2 regions of the Comamonas antarctica genome follow, and region 1 is predicted to be linked to the other one. Evidence: predicted binding sites of a transcription regulator. Region 1 holds the regulator's gene; the other holds the start of a gene.
The links. Region 1 encodes HrcA, which represses chaperone genes, less so after heat shock. Its sites were predicted from a motif close to TTAGCACTCNNNNNNNNNGAGTGCTAA; they were not measured.
Positions count from the first base shown of each region.

Region 1 (7,459 bases):
CACGCGGTTGCCATGGTGCGTGTGCTCGAGCGCGACAAACGATGACAGCAGTTCGGGCGGCAGGTTGTCGACGCAGTAGTAGCCCGCGTCTTCGAGCGCGTGCAGCGCGACGGATTTGCCGGAGCCGGACATGCCGGTGACCAAAACGATCTCGAGTGCCATGCGTCAACCCTTGCGTGCCGGCACCGCCTGCTGGAGCATTTCGCGCGCGTGTGCCATGGTGGTTTCGGACAGGCGCTCGCCACCGAGCATGCGCGCCACCTCCGCGACGCGCGTGTCCTGGGCCAGCGCCGTGACGGTGCTGGTGGTGGCCTGCTTGTCGCGGCGCTTGGCCACCACCAGGTGGTGGTCGGCGCAGGCCGCGACCTGGGGCAGGTGCGTCACGGCCAGCACCTGGCGGTCCTGGCCCAGCTTGTGCATCAGCCGGCCCACGGTCTCGGCCACGGCGCCGCCGACGCCCGAATCCACCTCGTCGAAGATCAGCGTCGAGGCTTCGCCGAGTTCGCTGGTCGTGACGGCGATGGCCAGCGAGATGCGCGACAGCTCGCCGCCCGAGGCCACCTTGCCGATCGGCTTCGGCGTCGCGCCGGGGTGGCCGGCGACGAGAAACGCCATGGCGTCGATGCCATGCGGGCCGGGTTCATCCGCCGCCGTCTGCGCCACTTCGAAGCGCCCGCCCTGCATGCCCAGGCCCTGCATGGCTTGAGTGATGGCGCGCGACAGCTTGGGCGCGGCCTTGGCGCGCTGCTGCGACAGCGCACGCGCGGCTTGTTCGTACTGCGCCTGGGCGGCTTCGGCCTGGGCGCGCAGGCCGTCGACATCGACCGAGGCATCGAGCTGGCGCAACTCCTGCTGCCAGCCCGCGAACAGTTGCGGCAGCTCGGCCGGCTGGCGCTTGTAGCGGCGCGCGAACTGCATCCACAGCGACAGCCGGGCGTCGAGTTCGGCCAGGCGTTCGGGGTCGAGTTCGGTGCGGCGCAGGTAGGTCTGCAGCGAATGGCGCGCATCGCCGATCTGCGCCAGGCCCGAGGCCAGCACTTCGGCGATCGCCTTGAATTCGGGATCGAGATGCTCCTGCTCCTCGAGCTCGCCATGCGCGCGCGTCAGCGCCGTGAGGCCGCCGGCTTCATCGTCCTCGATGGCAAACAGCGCGCTTTGCGCCGTGTCGAGCAGCGCCTGGGCATGCGACAGCCGCGTGTGCTGGGCATTGAGTTCTTCCCATTCGTCCTCGCCCGGGTCGAGCTTCTCGACCTCGCTGATCTGCCACTGCAGCCGCTCGCGTTCGCGCTGCAGGCTGTCTTGCGCGGCCAGCGCGTGCTCCAGCGCCTGGCGCGCATTGCGCCAGACGCCCCAGAGCTGACGCAGCGGCTGGGTCTGCAAGCCCGCATAGGCATCGAGCAGCTCGCGCGCCGCATCGGGGCGGGTGAGGCTTTGCCAGGCATGCTGGCCGTGGATGTCGAGCAGCTGCTCGCCCACGCTGCGCAGCTGGGTGGCCGTGGCCGGCGCGCCATTGATCCAGGCCCGGCTGCGCCCCTGGGCGTCGATCACGCGCCGCAGCAGCAGCGTGTCTTCGAGCGCGAAACCGCCTTGCTCCAGCCAGGGTTTGAGCCGCGCCGGGCATTCGAACTCGGCGCAGATGTCGGCCTGCGGCGCGCCCTCGCGCACCACGCCCGCATCGGCGCGCGCGCCCAGTGCCAGCTGCACCGCGTCGATCAGGATCGATTTGCCCGCGCCGGTCTCGCCGGTCAGCGCCGTGAAGCCGCCGTGCAGGTCCAGGTCGAGCGCCTGGACGATGACGAAATCGCGCAGCGCAATGCGTTTGAGCCCCATGTTCAGTTGCCTCCCTCGTTCCAGAAGAGCTTTTTGCGCAGCGTGGCGAAGTAATTCCAGCCCTTGGGATGCAGGAAGCGCACCGAATGCTCGGCCTTGGTCACCAGGATGCGGTCGCCGTGCAGCAGCGAAGCCAGCGACTGCATGTCGAAATTGGCGCTGACATCGCGCCCGCCGACGACTTCGATCGCGACCTCGGTGGCATCGGATAGCACGATGGGGCGGTTGGAGAAGGTATGCGGTGCGATCGGCGCCATGACCCAGCCGGGAATCGACGGGTGCACCATGGGCCCGCCCACCGACAGCGCATAGGCCGTCGAGCCCGTGGGCGTGGCGATGATCAGGCCGTCGGCGCGCTGGTTGGCGACGAAATGGCCTCCGACCTCGACGCGCAGCTCGACCATGCCCGAGGTGCCGCCGCGGTTGACCACTACATCGTTCATGGCCAGGGCCTCGAACACCAGCTGCTCGCCGCGCATCACGCGCGCGCGGATCATCGGCCGCAGGTCCTCCTCGTATTCCCCTTGCAGCATGGGCGTGAGGGTGGTCTGGTAATCTTCGAGCGGAATATCCGTGACGAAGCCCAGGCGTCCCTGGTTGATGCCGATCAGCGGCGTGCCGTAGCGCGCGAGGTGGCGGCTGATGCCCAGCATGGTGCCGTCGCCGCCGACCACCAAGCCCAGGTCGCAATGCGCACCCAGACCATCGACATCCATGGCGCGATAGCCCTCAATACCGGCATTTGCGGCCGAATCGGCATCGACGATGACTTCGCAGCCCTGGCGGGTGACGAAGCTGGCGATATCCTGGAGGGCTTGGCGGACACTGTCGGGGCTGGCGCTGGTGGAGGAGGGCGACTGGTATTTCCCTATCAGCGCGACTCGGCGGAACTTAGACGTCATTTTGAAATTACATCATTAAAATCACTACATGCTCGATGACCGTGCCAAGTTGTTACTCAAAGCGCTGGTCGAACGCTATATCGCCGACGGCCAGCCCATAGGTTCACGCACGCTTTCGCGTGCCTCGGGCCTTGAATTGTCGCCTGCAACCATACGCAACGTGATGTCCGACCTCGAAGAGCTGGGGTTGATCGTCAGCCCGCACACTTCCGCGGGCCGCATTCCCACCGCCAAGGGCTACCGCCTGTTCGTCGACACCATGTTGACGGTGCAGCGCGACGGCCTGCAGGCGCCCGCGTTGCCGGCCGAGCAGCCGCAGAAGGTCATCGCCAACGCCGCGCATCTGCTGTCGAACCTGTCGCAGTTCGTCGGCGTGGTCATGGTGCCCAAGCGCAGTTCGGTGTTCCGCCAGATCGAGTTCGTGCGGCTGTCCGAGAAGCGCTTCCTGGTCATCATCGTGTCGCCCGATGGCGACGTGCAGAACCGCGTGATCTTCACCGAGGTCGACTACAACGCCTCGCAACTGGTCGAGGCGGCCAACTTCCTCAACGCCAACTACGCCGGCCTGGCCATGGAGCAGGTGCGCGAACGCCTCAAGGGCGAGGTCGAGCGGCTGCGCGGCGAAGTCGCGGCGCTGATGCAGGCGGCGGTCAACGTCGGCAGCGAGAACCAGAGCGACGAGGCCGATGTCGTGATCGCGGGCGAGCGCAACCTGCTGGCGGTGAGCGATTTCTCCAGCGACATGGACCATTTGCGGCGCGCCTTCGACCTGTTCGAGCAGAAGACGCAGATCCTGCGCCTGCTCGACATCTCGAGCCAGGCCGAAGGCGTGCGCATCTACATCGGTGGCGAAAGCCATGTCGTGCCCTTCGAGGAGCTGTCGGTGGTGAGCGCACCCTATGAAGTCGACGGCAAGATCGTCGGCACGCTGGGCGTGATCGGGCCGACGCGCATGCATTACGACCGGATGATCCAGATCGTCGACATCACGTCGAAGCTCGTGACCAACGCCTTGAGCCATCGGCGATAGGCTTACAATAGCCAGGTTTTGCCAGCGCGCCCCAGGCGTGCCAGGCAGCGCGTTTTCGGGCCTCTAGCTCATGCTTGGTTAGAGCAGCGGACTCATAATCCGTTGGTGCCGTGTTCGACTCACGGGAGGCCCACCAGATTGAAAAAGCCAACCTTCAGGGGTTGGCTTTTTTCATGTGCCGGCGGCGCGATGCCGCCGTTGCGGGCCGCTCAGAACAGCACGCGGCAGCGGATCGTGCCCGGGATGTCCAGCAGCTGCGCCATCGGCAGGTCCACGGTGCCGGCATCGATGTCCATCACCACATAGCCCAGGCCTTCATCGGTGCGCAGGTACTGGCCCGCGATGTTGATGCCATGCTGGGCGAAGATCTGGTTGATGGCCGACAGCACGCCGGGCGCGTTGTGGTGCACGTGCAGGATGCGCTTTTGCCCGGGGTGGGCCGGCAGCGCGACTTCGGGGAAGTTCACGGCCGAGGTGGTGGTGCCGTTGTCGCTGTACTTCACGAGCTTCTCGGCGACTTCGAGGCCGATATTGGCCTGTGCCTCCATCGTCGAGCCGCCGATGTGCGGGGTCAGGATGACGTTGTCCAGGCCGCGCAGCGGCGAGATGAACTCGTCCTTGTTGGTGCGCGGCTCGACCGGGAACACGTCCAGCGCGGCGCCGAGCAGGCGGCCCGACTTGAGCGCATCGGCGAGCGCGTCGATCTCGACCACGGTGCCGCGCGAGGCGTTGATCAGGATCGCGCCGGGCTTCATCGCGGCGAGCTCGGCGGCGCCGATCATCCACTGCGTCGAAGGCAGCTCGGGCACGTGCAGCGTCACGATGTCGCTCACCGACAGCAGTTCGTGCAGCGAAGCCGCCTGGCGCGCATTGCCCAGCGGCAGCTTGGTGACGATGTCGTGGAACACGACCTGCATGCCCAGGCCTTCGGCCAGCACCGACAGCTGGCTGCCGATCGAGCCGTGGCCGACGATGCCCAGCGTCTTGCCGCGGATCTCATAGGAGTTGTCCGCGGTCTTGAGCCAGCCGCCGCGGTGCGCAGCGGCGTTCTTGGCCGGAATGCCGCGCAGCAGCAGGATGGCTTCGCCCAGCACCAGCTCGGCCACCGAGCGGGTATTGGAATAGGGCGCGTTGAACACCACCACGCCGCGCTGGCGCGCGGCATTGAGGTCGACCTGATTGGTGCCGATGCAAAAGCACCCCACGGCCACCAGCTTCTGCGCGGCCTGGAAAACTTCTTCGGTCAGTTGCGTGCGCGAGCGGATGCCGACGAAATGCACGTCGGCGATCTTGCGCAGCAGCTCGTCGTTGGGCAGCGCGCCGGTGACCGTCTCCACGTTGGTATAGCCGGCCTTGTGCAGCAGCTGCAGCGCGCTGGGGTGGATGCCTTCCAGCAGCAGAAACTTGATTTTCGACTTGTCGAGCGAGGTCTTGGTGGTCATTGCATGGCTCCGATTGCGCAATCTCTTATTACAACTGATTCTCGATAACGTCACAGGGGATAGGTCCACCGGACACGCCGTGCCCGGGCCTGCGCTGCAGCGCCATCGATGCCGTGGCTTCAGCCCCGGCCGACGAACGGCATCTTGGTCGCCATGACGGTGTGGAACAGCACGTTGGCCTCGAGCGGCAGCTTGGCCATGTAGAGCACCGACTGGCCGACCACGTTCACATCCATGGTCGGCTCCACGGCAATCTCGCCGTTGGCCTGGGGCACGCCCTGGGTCATGCGCTCGGCCAGTTCGGTCAGCGCATTGCCGATGTCGATCTGGCCGACCGCAATGTTGTAGGGGCGGCCGTCGAGCGACGCGGTCTTTGTCAGCCCCATCACCGCGTGCTTGGTCGCGGTGTAGGCAATCGAGTTAGGGCGCGGCGCATGCGCCGAGATCGAGCCGTTGTTGATGATGCGCCCGCCCTGCGGGCGCTGGTCGCGCATGATCTTGAAGGCCTGCTGCAGGCAGTAGAACATGCCGTTCAGGTTCACATCGACCACCTCGCGCCACTGCTGCGGTGTCCAGTCGATGAACGAACCCGGGGGGTTGCCGCGGCCGGCGTTGTTGAACAGCAGGTCGACGCGGCCGAACGTCTCGACGGCGCGCGCGAACAGCGCGGCCACGGCATCGGCATCGCTCACATCGGTGGGCACGCACAGCACGCGCTCGCCCGCGCCATGCAGCGCCTGGGCCTCCTCCTTGACCTGCTCCAGCAGCGCGCCGCGGCGCCCCGCCAGCACCACCTGGAAACCATCCGCGATCAGCGCCAGCGCCACTGCCTTGCCAATGCCCGATCCCGCGCCCGTGATGACCGCTACCTTGCTCGATGCCATTTCCTGCTCCTCCGGTTTGATCTGAAGCGCCATTTTGCGGGCATTGCGTGCATTGCGCGCAGGTGCCGGCATAGGTCGGCATAGGCCGGCAAGGCAAAAGCCTGGACAATGCGATCCAGACATCACAGCAAGGAACCTCCCATGCGCATTCCCGGCTCTGGCATTCGCGCCGCATTCCCCGCCGCCCTGGTGCTGGCGGCCCTGTTTTCCCCGGCGGCCCAGGCGGTGCTCAAGGTAGGCGACGCGGCACCGGCATTCACCACCCAGGCCGCGGTCGCGGGCAAGCCCTTTGAATTCGGCATGAAGGCGGCACTGGCCAAGGGGCCGGTGGTGCTGTATTTCTTTCCCAAGGCGTTCACCCAGGGCTGCACGCTCGAGGCCCATGCATTTGCCGAGGCCTCGCCCGCGTTCAACGCGCTGGGCGCGCAGGTCGTGGGCATGTCGCACGACGACATCGCCACGCTGCAGCGCTTTTCCACCGAGGCCTGCCGCGACCAGTTCGCCGTGGCGTCTGACCCGCAGGCCAAGACCATCCGCGCCTACGATGCCTCGGCCGCCGCCAATCCGCAGCGCGCCGACCGCATTTCCTATGTGATCGGCCAGGACGGCCGCATCAAGTTCGCGCATGTCGGCGCCGACCCGATGGAGCATGTGGCGCAGACCAAGGCCGCGGTGCAGCAATTGCAGCGCAGGAAGTAGGCATAGTGCAACTGGCGCGGTGCGGCCGGCGAGGTGCGGCCGGCGAGGTGCGGCCGGTGCGGTGCGGCCGGCACCGCTGTAGGTGCGTTCTCATCCGCAGTCCATCCATTGGCCCACATTGACCTGGCATCCAAGGTCTTACGGTGGTTTCTTTGCAAGGAGATTCGCCATGAAACTCAGCCATTGGGTCGCCGCCGCTTTCAGCGTTGCAGTCGTTGCCACCGCGCATGCCGAAGCCAGCAAGAAGGACCACGAATTTCTCAGCAAGGCGGCCGTTGGCGGCCTGTATGAGGTGGAAGCCGGGCGCCTAGCGGAGCAAAAGGGCAGCTCCGAGCCGGTGAAATCCTATGGTGCGATGCTGGTCAAGGACCATGGCGCGGCCAATGAGGAACTCAAGGGGCTGGCCGCGCGCAAGGGCGTGACCCTGCCTGCGGCCGTGCCAGCCGACAAGCAGGCGCGCCTGGACAAGATCTCCGGCGCGAAGAACTTCGACCGCGAGTTCGTCAAGCAAGTCGGCCTCGCCGACCACAAGACCGATATCGCGCTGTTCGAGAAAGCCAGCAAGGGCGCGGACGATGCCGAGGTCAAGGCCTTTGCCACCAAGACGCTGCCGGTGCTCAAGGCCCACCGCGAACACGCGCAAGGCCTGGAGAAATCACTGAAATAAAATCG
Region 1 covers NZ_CP054840.1:3,326,551-3,334,009, reverse strand. The annotation lists gene rapZ (RNase adapter RapZ) at 1-162, opposite strand, end outside; gene recN (DNA repair protein RecN) at 166-1,830, opposite strand; gene HUK68_RS15395 (NAD kinase) at 1,833-2,732, opposite strand; gene hrcA (heat-inducible transcriptional repressor HrcA) at 2,761-3,762, shown strand; tRNA gene HUK68_RS15385 (tRNA-Ile) at 3,820-3,898, shown strand; gene serA (phosphoglycerate dehydrogenase) at 3,972-5,204, opposite strand; gene HUK68_RS15375 (SDR family oxidoreductase) at 5,324-6,088, opposite strand; gene HUK68_RS15370 (peroxiredoxin) at 6,230-6,787, shown strand; gene HUK68_RS15365 (DUF4142 domain-containing protein) at 6,957-7,454, shown strand.

Region 2 (7,459 bases), 160 kb from region 1:
GTCTACCGCGGCAGACCCCTGACCGCCCGACTGCACGCCCAGATCGACCCGGCTCAAAGGCTCGTTGCCCGCGCGCTTTGGCATCAGATTGATCGAACCGCCGAGGTTGCTGCCGCCCGGGGCCGCGCCGTTGAGAAACGCGCTCGCGCCATGCAGCACCTCGACGCGCTCGAAGAATTCCGACGCCACATACTGGCGCGGCAGCAGGCCGTAAAGGCCGTTGTAGGCCAGGTCGTCCGAATACATGGGCTGGCCGCGCAGCACATAGAGTTCCTGGAAGTTGCCGAAACCGCGCGCGCCGCGCACCGACGGATCATTGAGCAGCACTTCGCCCACGCTCTTGGCCTGCTGGTCGCGGATCAGCGTGCTGGTATAGCTGGTCTGGTTGAACGGCGTGTCCATGATGTCCTGCTGGCCCAGCAGGCCCACGCGTCCGCCGCGCGCGACCTGTCCACCCGCAAACGGTTTGGCCAGGCCTTCGGAAGATGCATCGGCGCTGGCTTCGACGGTCACGGTCTCCATCGTGGGCGCGGCAGTCTGGGCATTGGCAGCAGCGGCGACCGCCCACAGGGCAATGGCGCCAACGGTCGGGCGCAGGACAAACGAGGGTTTTTTCATGGAAATGGTATTGGAAACGATTCGCGTTAAATTTTATAATTGGTTGATTTGCTTTCTGTAACAAGCAACCTTACTGTGCACGGTGTCTGCGGCTGGCTATTGACTTTTGCTTCAGCCGATGAAGTTATCTACCGGTTTTCAGTGAGAGGCCCGATGTGGCCCGACAAGACCCGGCGACCGCCGGTGCACTGCGCCTGCAGAGCCAGCGGCTTGTAGGCCGTTGGCGTTTTCACGGCCCGGCGCACGCAGAATCAGGACAATATCGGTGCTGGCGAATATATTGAACCTGATTGGCCACCGCAGCGGCGATGTTGCCTGGAATGTGCTGCGGCCTCCTGCTTCCTGACCATGACCGACCCGACTCCCACACCGGTGCGCCCCGGCTATCGCGTTCCCTCGTGGCCCGTGCGCTGCCTGCTGATGGCGTTTTCCGCGCTGTGCGTGCTGCTGGGCATGATCGGCGCCGTGGTCCCGGGCATGCCGACCACGGTGTTCATCCTGATGGCGGCCTGGGCTGCGATGCGCAGTTCGCCGCGCATGCATGCCTGGCTCTATGCGCATGCGAGCTTCGGTCCTATGCTGCGCAACTGGGATGATGGCGGACGCGTGAGCCGGCGCGTCAAATGGATGGCGACGCTGAGCATGGCCGCCAGCAGCGCCTTGATCGTCTTTGTCAGCACCCGGCCCTGGCTGGCGGGGCTGGCGCTGGCGAGCATGGCTTGCGTGCTGGCTTGGCTCTGGCTGCGGCCCGAACCCGCGCCAGACCCGGAGGCATGAAAGCGCGGCGGGAACGCATCGGCGTGCCGGCCCGCGACCGGGCCTGTCCAGATGCCCGTGTTGATATCAGGGAATAGGTCCCGCCTGCCACCCCGCTCAGCCATCACGCACCCCATCTGCCTCCTATGATGCTGCGGATGAGCTGGATCCAACGCTGCACCCTTGCCCTTGCCTTCCTGTGCTGCCTCGCACTGCCCGCCGTCCAGGCGGCGCCTGCCGCCGCGGCACCGGCGCCCGCTGCAACTGGCACACAGACCCCGGCCACGGCGCCTGCCGCCGAGGAGCCGCTGCCCGACGTCGAGTCGCTGCGCCGCCAGCTTGACGCGCTGCCCGCGACGGCCGAGGGAAATGACGCCGTGCGCGCGCTGCAGTCCAGCTATGCCGCGCTGAACGCCGGCGCCAACCGCATCATCGATGCGCGCACCGGCGAGCTCAACGACCTGAATGCGCGGCTGGGCGAACTGGGCGCGGCCCCGGCGCCCGGCACCAGCGAAGACGCCGACATCAAGCGCCAGCGCCAGACGCTGATCCGCGACCGCAATGCGGTGGATGCGGAAATCCGCCTGGCCCGGCTGATCGTGGTCGATGCGAAGCAGCGCAGCGAGGCGCTGCGCACGCGCGAACGCGACCAGCTGCAGGCGCAGCTCACCGACCGCGCACCGTCGCCGCTGAGCGCGGCATTCTGGCGCGAACTGGGTCAGTCCTGGCCGGACGATCGTGCGCGGCTCGCGCCCATGGCCGAAGAAATGCAGGATGCGGCCGCGCGCCTGGCCGTGCCCGGCCACCGCGGCCCGGTGCTGCTGGCGCTGGTGCTGGCGCTGCTGGCGGTCACCGTCGGCGACCTGCTGGCCGAACGCGGCCTGGCGCGCCTGGCGCAGCGCGTGCTGCCCGGCGGGCGGCTGCGGCGCTCCTTGCTGGTCATTGCCATCGTCGCCGTCAACATGGCCGTGGTGGCGCTGGCGCTGCAGGGCTTTTTGCAGACGCTGCGCGCGCACGCCGACTTCGGCCCGCAGTCGAGCAAGCTCGTGGCGCTGGTCGACGAATCGGTGCTGTACATCGTCTTCGTGACCAGCCTGGGCCGCGCGCTGCTGGCCAATGCCCGGCCCTCATGGCGGCTGGCGCCGCTGTCCGATGCGCTGGCGCTGCGGCTGCGGCCCTATCCCTGGCTGGTGGCGCTGGTCGGCGTGCTGGTCTGGGTGCCCATGCAGGTCGCCGCCATCTCCGAGCTCAGCCTGCCCGCGCTGCGCGTGTGCCAGGGCATCACCGCGCTGGCGCTGGTGCTGCTGATGGCCGCGATGCTCACGCGCCTGAACCAGCCGCAGCCCGGCGACCCGGCAGAGCCGCCTGCGCCGCGTCCGCTGTGGGAGGGCCTGGTGCTGACGGTGGTCACGCTGTCGCTGGTGGGCGTGGTGCTGCTGGTGGTCATCGGCTATATCAGCGTGGCCAGCGTGGTGGCCATGCAGCTGGCCTGGACCGGCCTCGTCGGCCTGAGCTTCTACGTGCTGTTCAAGTTTGCCGACGACCTGTTCATGGCGCTGGTTTCCTCGCGCGGCGACTTCGGCCAGCGCCTGCAAAAGAGCTTCGGCTTCGCGCCGTCCACGCTGGACCAGGCGGCCGTGGTGCTGTCGGCGCTGGCGCGCGTGCTGCTGTTCCTCTACATGCTGATCGCGCTGGGCGCGCAGCTGGGCACGCGGCCCGAGGAGGTGCTGCAGCAGACCGACCGCATCAGCGCCGGCCTCACCATCGGCGAATTCCAGATCAAGCCCGCGGCGATCTTCAGCGCGCTGGCGGTGCTGGTGGGCGGTTTCGTCGCCCTGCGCGTGTTCCGCAACTGGCTGCGCGAACGCTACCTGCCCACCACCACCATGGAGCCGGGCATGCAGAGCTCGCTGGCCACGCTGCTCAACTACGTGGGCATCGTGCTGGTGGTCGCGGCCGGGCTGTCGGCCATGGGCATAGGCATCAACCGCATCGCCTGGATCGCCAGCGCCCTGTCGGTGGGTATCGGCTTCGGCCTGCAGGCCATCGTGCAGAACTTCATTTCCGGGCTGATCCTGCTGGCCGAGCGGCCCGTCAAGGTCGGCGACTGGGTGGTGCTGGGCACGACCGAAGGCGACATCAAGCGCATCAACGTGCGCGCCACCGAGATCCAGCTTGGCGACCGCTCCACCGTCATCGTGCCGAACTCCGAGTTCATCACCAAGACGGTGCGCAACATGACGCTGACCGCCGCCGAGGGCCGCGTGCTGATCCGCCTGCCGCTGCCGCTGTCGACCGATGCCAAGCAGGTGCGCGAACTCATGCTGGCCGCGTGCCGTGCGCATCCCGGCGTGCTGGAAACGCCGGAGCCGTCGCTGAGCCTCGAGGGCATAGAGAACGGCAGCCTGATCTTCCAGGCCATTGCCTATGTCTCCAGCCCGCGCCTGGCCAGCGGCGTGCGCAGCGACCTGCTGTTCACGATATTGGATGACTTCAAGACCGCCGGCCTGCCGCTGGCCGTTCCGACCATGATGATGGCCAGCCCGCCGCCGGCACCGGGGGCGGCTTGAGCCTGGTCTTGCAGGAAGGGCGCGGATGGTCAATAGGCCGCTGTCCCATCCAGTCCCAGGCTCTTTGCGCAAAACACTTGAAACTGCGAAAAACCCCCTTATGATTAGCACTCAGCGGGACCGAGTGCTAACAGCAACGGTTCCCCATGATTTCCTGCCGAGCTCCGGCTTGGCAGTGTTGTTTCAACCTGTTGATGTATTTGGAGATGTTATGCAACTTCGTCCTCTGCACGATCGCGTGATCGTCAAGCGCCTGGAAAACGAAACCAAGACTGCTTCGGGCATCTATATCCCCGACAACGCTGCCGAAAAGCCCGATCAGGGCGAGATCCTGGCCGTCGGCCCGGGCAAGAAGAACGACAAGGGCGAACTGATCGCCCTGAACGTCAAGGTCGGCGACCGCGTTCTGTTCGGCAAGTACAGCGGCCAGACCGTCAAGGTCGATGGCGACGAACTGCTGGTGATGAAGGAAGACGACCTGTTCGCAGTCGTCGAGAAGTAAATCTTCTCTTCCCAGCATTCCTGTTAACGAATTCGGAGAATCAAAATGGCAGCTAAAGACGTAGTTTTCGGTGGCGAAGCACGCGCCCGCATGGTTGAAGGCGTGAACATCCTGGCCAACGCGGTCAAGGTGACCCTGGGCCCCAAGGGCCGCAACGTGGTGCTCGAGCGCTCGTTCGGCGCCCCCACCGTGACCAAGGACGGTGTGTCCGTGGCCAAGGAAGTCGAACTCAAGGACAAGCTGCAGAACATGGGCGCCCAGCTCGTGAAGGAAGTGGCTTCCAAGACCAACGACATCGCCGGTGACGGCACCACGACCGCCACCGTGCTGGCGCAAGCCATCGTGCGCGAAGGCTCGAAGTACGTTGCCGCCGGCCTGAACCCCATGGACCTGAAGCGCGGTATCGACAAGGCCGTGGCCGTTCTGGTCGAGCAGCTCAAGTCGCAATCCAAGGCCACGACGACTTCCAAGGAAATCGCCCAGGTCGGCTCGATCTCCGCGAACTCCGACGAGTCCGTGGGCCAGATCATTGCCAACGCAATGGACAAGGTCGGCAAGGAAGGCGTGATCACCGTTGAAGAAGGCAAGAGCCTGGACAACGAACTCGAAGTCGTCGAAGGCATGCAATTCGACCGCGGCTACCTGTCGCCCTACTTCATCAACAACCAGGAAAAGCAATCGGCCATCCTGGACAACCCCTTCGTGCTGCTGTTCGACAAGAAGATCAGCAACATCCGTGACCTGCTGCCCACGCTGGAGCAAGTCGCCAAGGCTGGCCGTCCCCTGCTGATCATTGCCGAAGACGTCGAAGGCGAAGCCCTCGCGACCCTGGTGGTCAACACCATCCGCGGCATCCTGAAGGTCGTGGCTGTCAAGGCACCTGGCTTCGGCGACCGCCGCAAGGCCATGCTGGAAGACATCGCCATCCTGACGGGCGGCAAGGTCATTGCCGAAGAAGTCGGCCTGACCCTGGACAAGGTCACGCTGGAAGACCTGGGCCAGGCGCAGCGCGTTGAAATCGGCAAGGAAAACACCATCATCATCGACGGTGCTGGCCAGGCTGCTGAAATCGAAGCCCGCGTCAAGCAGATCCGTATCCAGATCGAAGAAGCCACTTCGGACTACGACCGTGAAAAGCTGCAAGAGCGCGTGGCCAAGCTGGCCGGCGGCGTTGCCGTGATCAAGGTCGGCGCTGCCACCGAAGTCGAAATGAAGGAAAAGAAGGCACGTGTCGAAGACGCACTGCACGCTACCCGTGCCGCTGTGGAAGAAGGCATCGTGGCCGGCGGCGGCGTGGCACTGCTGCGCGCCAAGCAGGCTGTGGGCCAACTGACCGGCGACAACGCCGACCAGGACGCCGGCATCAAGCTGATCCTGAAGGCTGTCGAAGCGCCCCTGCGCGAAATCGTGTCGAACGCCGGTGGCGAACCGTCGGTCGTGGTCGATGCCGTGCTCAAGGGCCAGGGCAACTTCGGCTTCAACGCCGCCAACGACACCTACGGCGACATGATTGAAATGGGTATCCTGGATCCCACGAAGGTCACACGCACTGCGCTGCAGAACGCCGCTTCCGTCGCAGCCCTGCTGCTGACCACCGAGTGCATGATTGCCGACGCTCCCAAGGCCGACGCAGCGCCCGACATGGGCGGCATGGGTGGCGGCATGGGCGGCATGGGTGGCATGGGCGGCATGGGCATGTAATTGCCCAGGTCCCCGCTGTCCCGCAGGCCGCAAGGCCTGCCAGCCTCAGCCAGAAAAAACCCGCAGACCGAAAGGCCTGCGGGTTTTTTCATGTGCGCAGCAAGGCGGCGCTAAGGCAGATCGGCCGCGATCAGGCGCCGCATCAGGCCCGCGGTCGACGCGTCGACATCCTGCCAATCGCCGCGGTCCTGGCGCGCGGCCAGGTCACGCGCCAGGTTCTTGCCCAGCTCGACGCCCCACTGGTCGAAGCTGTTGATGCCCCAGACCGCGCCCGTGACGAACACCCGGTGTTCATAGAGCGCGATCAGCGCGCCCAGCGATGCCGGGTCGAGCTGCTGCAGCAGCAAGAAGCTGCTGGGCCGGTTGCCCGGGCAGTACTTCTCGCTGCATTCCTCGCGCCGCCCGACCATCAGCGCCTGCGCCTGGGCCACGGCGTTGATCAGCAGGCTTTGCTGGTGCGCGCCCAGGTACTTGCCGCCGCCGCGCATGGCGATGAACTCCACCGGAATCACGTCCGGACCCTGGTGCAGCATCTGGAAGAACGCATGCTGGCCGTTGGTGCCGGGCTCGCCCCACACCACGGCCGAAGTTGCTGCGGTAAGGCGCCGCCCCTGCGCGTCGACCTGCTTGCCATTGCTCTCCATTTCCAGCTGCTGCAGGTAGGCCGTGAGCCGCCGCAGCCCATGGCTGTAGGGCGCGATGCAGCGGCTGCCGTAGCCATGGAAGTTGCGGTACCAGATGTCGATCAGGCCCAGGCGCACCGGCAGGTTGCGCGCCAGCGGTGCGGTGACGAAATGCGTGTCCATCGCATGCGCGCCCGCCAGCAGCGCGCGGAAATGCGCGGGACCGACGGCAATCGCGATCGGCAGGCCGATGGCCGACCACAGCGAGTAGCGCCCGCCCACCCAGTCCCAGAACCCCAGCGTGCGCTCGATGCCAAATTCGGCGGCCGCGGCGACGTTGGTCGTGAGCGCGATGAAATGGTCGGCAATGCGGCATGCCGCACCCGCGTCCTCGGACCCGCCCTGCGCCAGGAACCAGGCGCGCGCCGAATGCGCATTGAGCATGGTCTCGGCCGTGGTGAACGACTTCGAGGCCACCAGGAACAACGTGCTTTGCGGGCGCACGCGCGACAGCACATGGCCCAGCTCATGGCCGTCGACATTCGAGACGAAATGAAAGCGCTTGCCGGGATCGCACCAGTCCTCGAGCGCATTGACCACGACTTCAGGTCCCAGATGCGAGCCGCCGATACCGATGTTGACGATGTCGGTGATCTCCGGCCGGGCGCGCACCTGCGCGGCCAGCTCCA
Region 2 covers NZ_CP054840.1:3,487,427-3,494,885, forward strand. The annotation lists gene HUK68_RS16185 (TonB-dependent receptor) at 1-618, opposite strand, end outside; gene HUK68_RS16190 (YbaN family protein) at 967-1,395, shown strand; gene HUK68_RS16195 (DUF3772 domain-containing protein) at 1,533-3,944, shown strand; gene groES (co-chaperone GroES) at 4,156-4,446, shown strand; gene groL (chaperonin GroEL) at 4,492-6,147, shown strand; gene pgi (glucose-6-phosphate isomerase) at 6,258-7,459, opposite strand, start outside.
Region 2: groES (co-chaperone GroES) is a predicted target of HrcA. The motif match lies at 4,049-4,075, and genes of this name have one in related genera.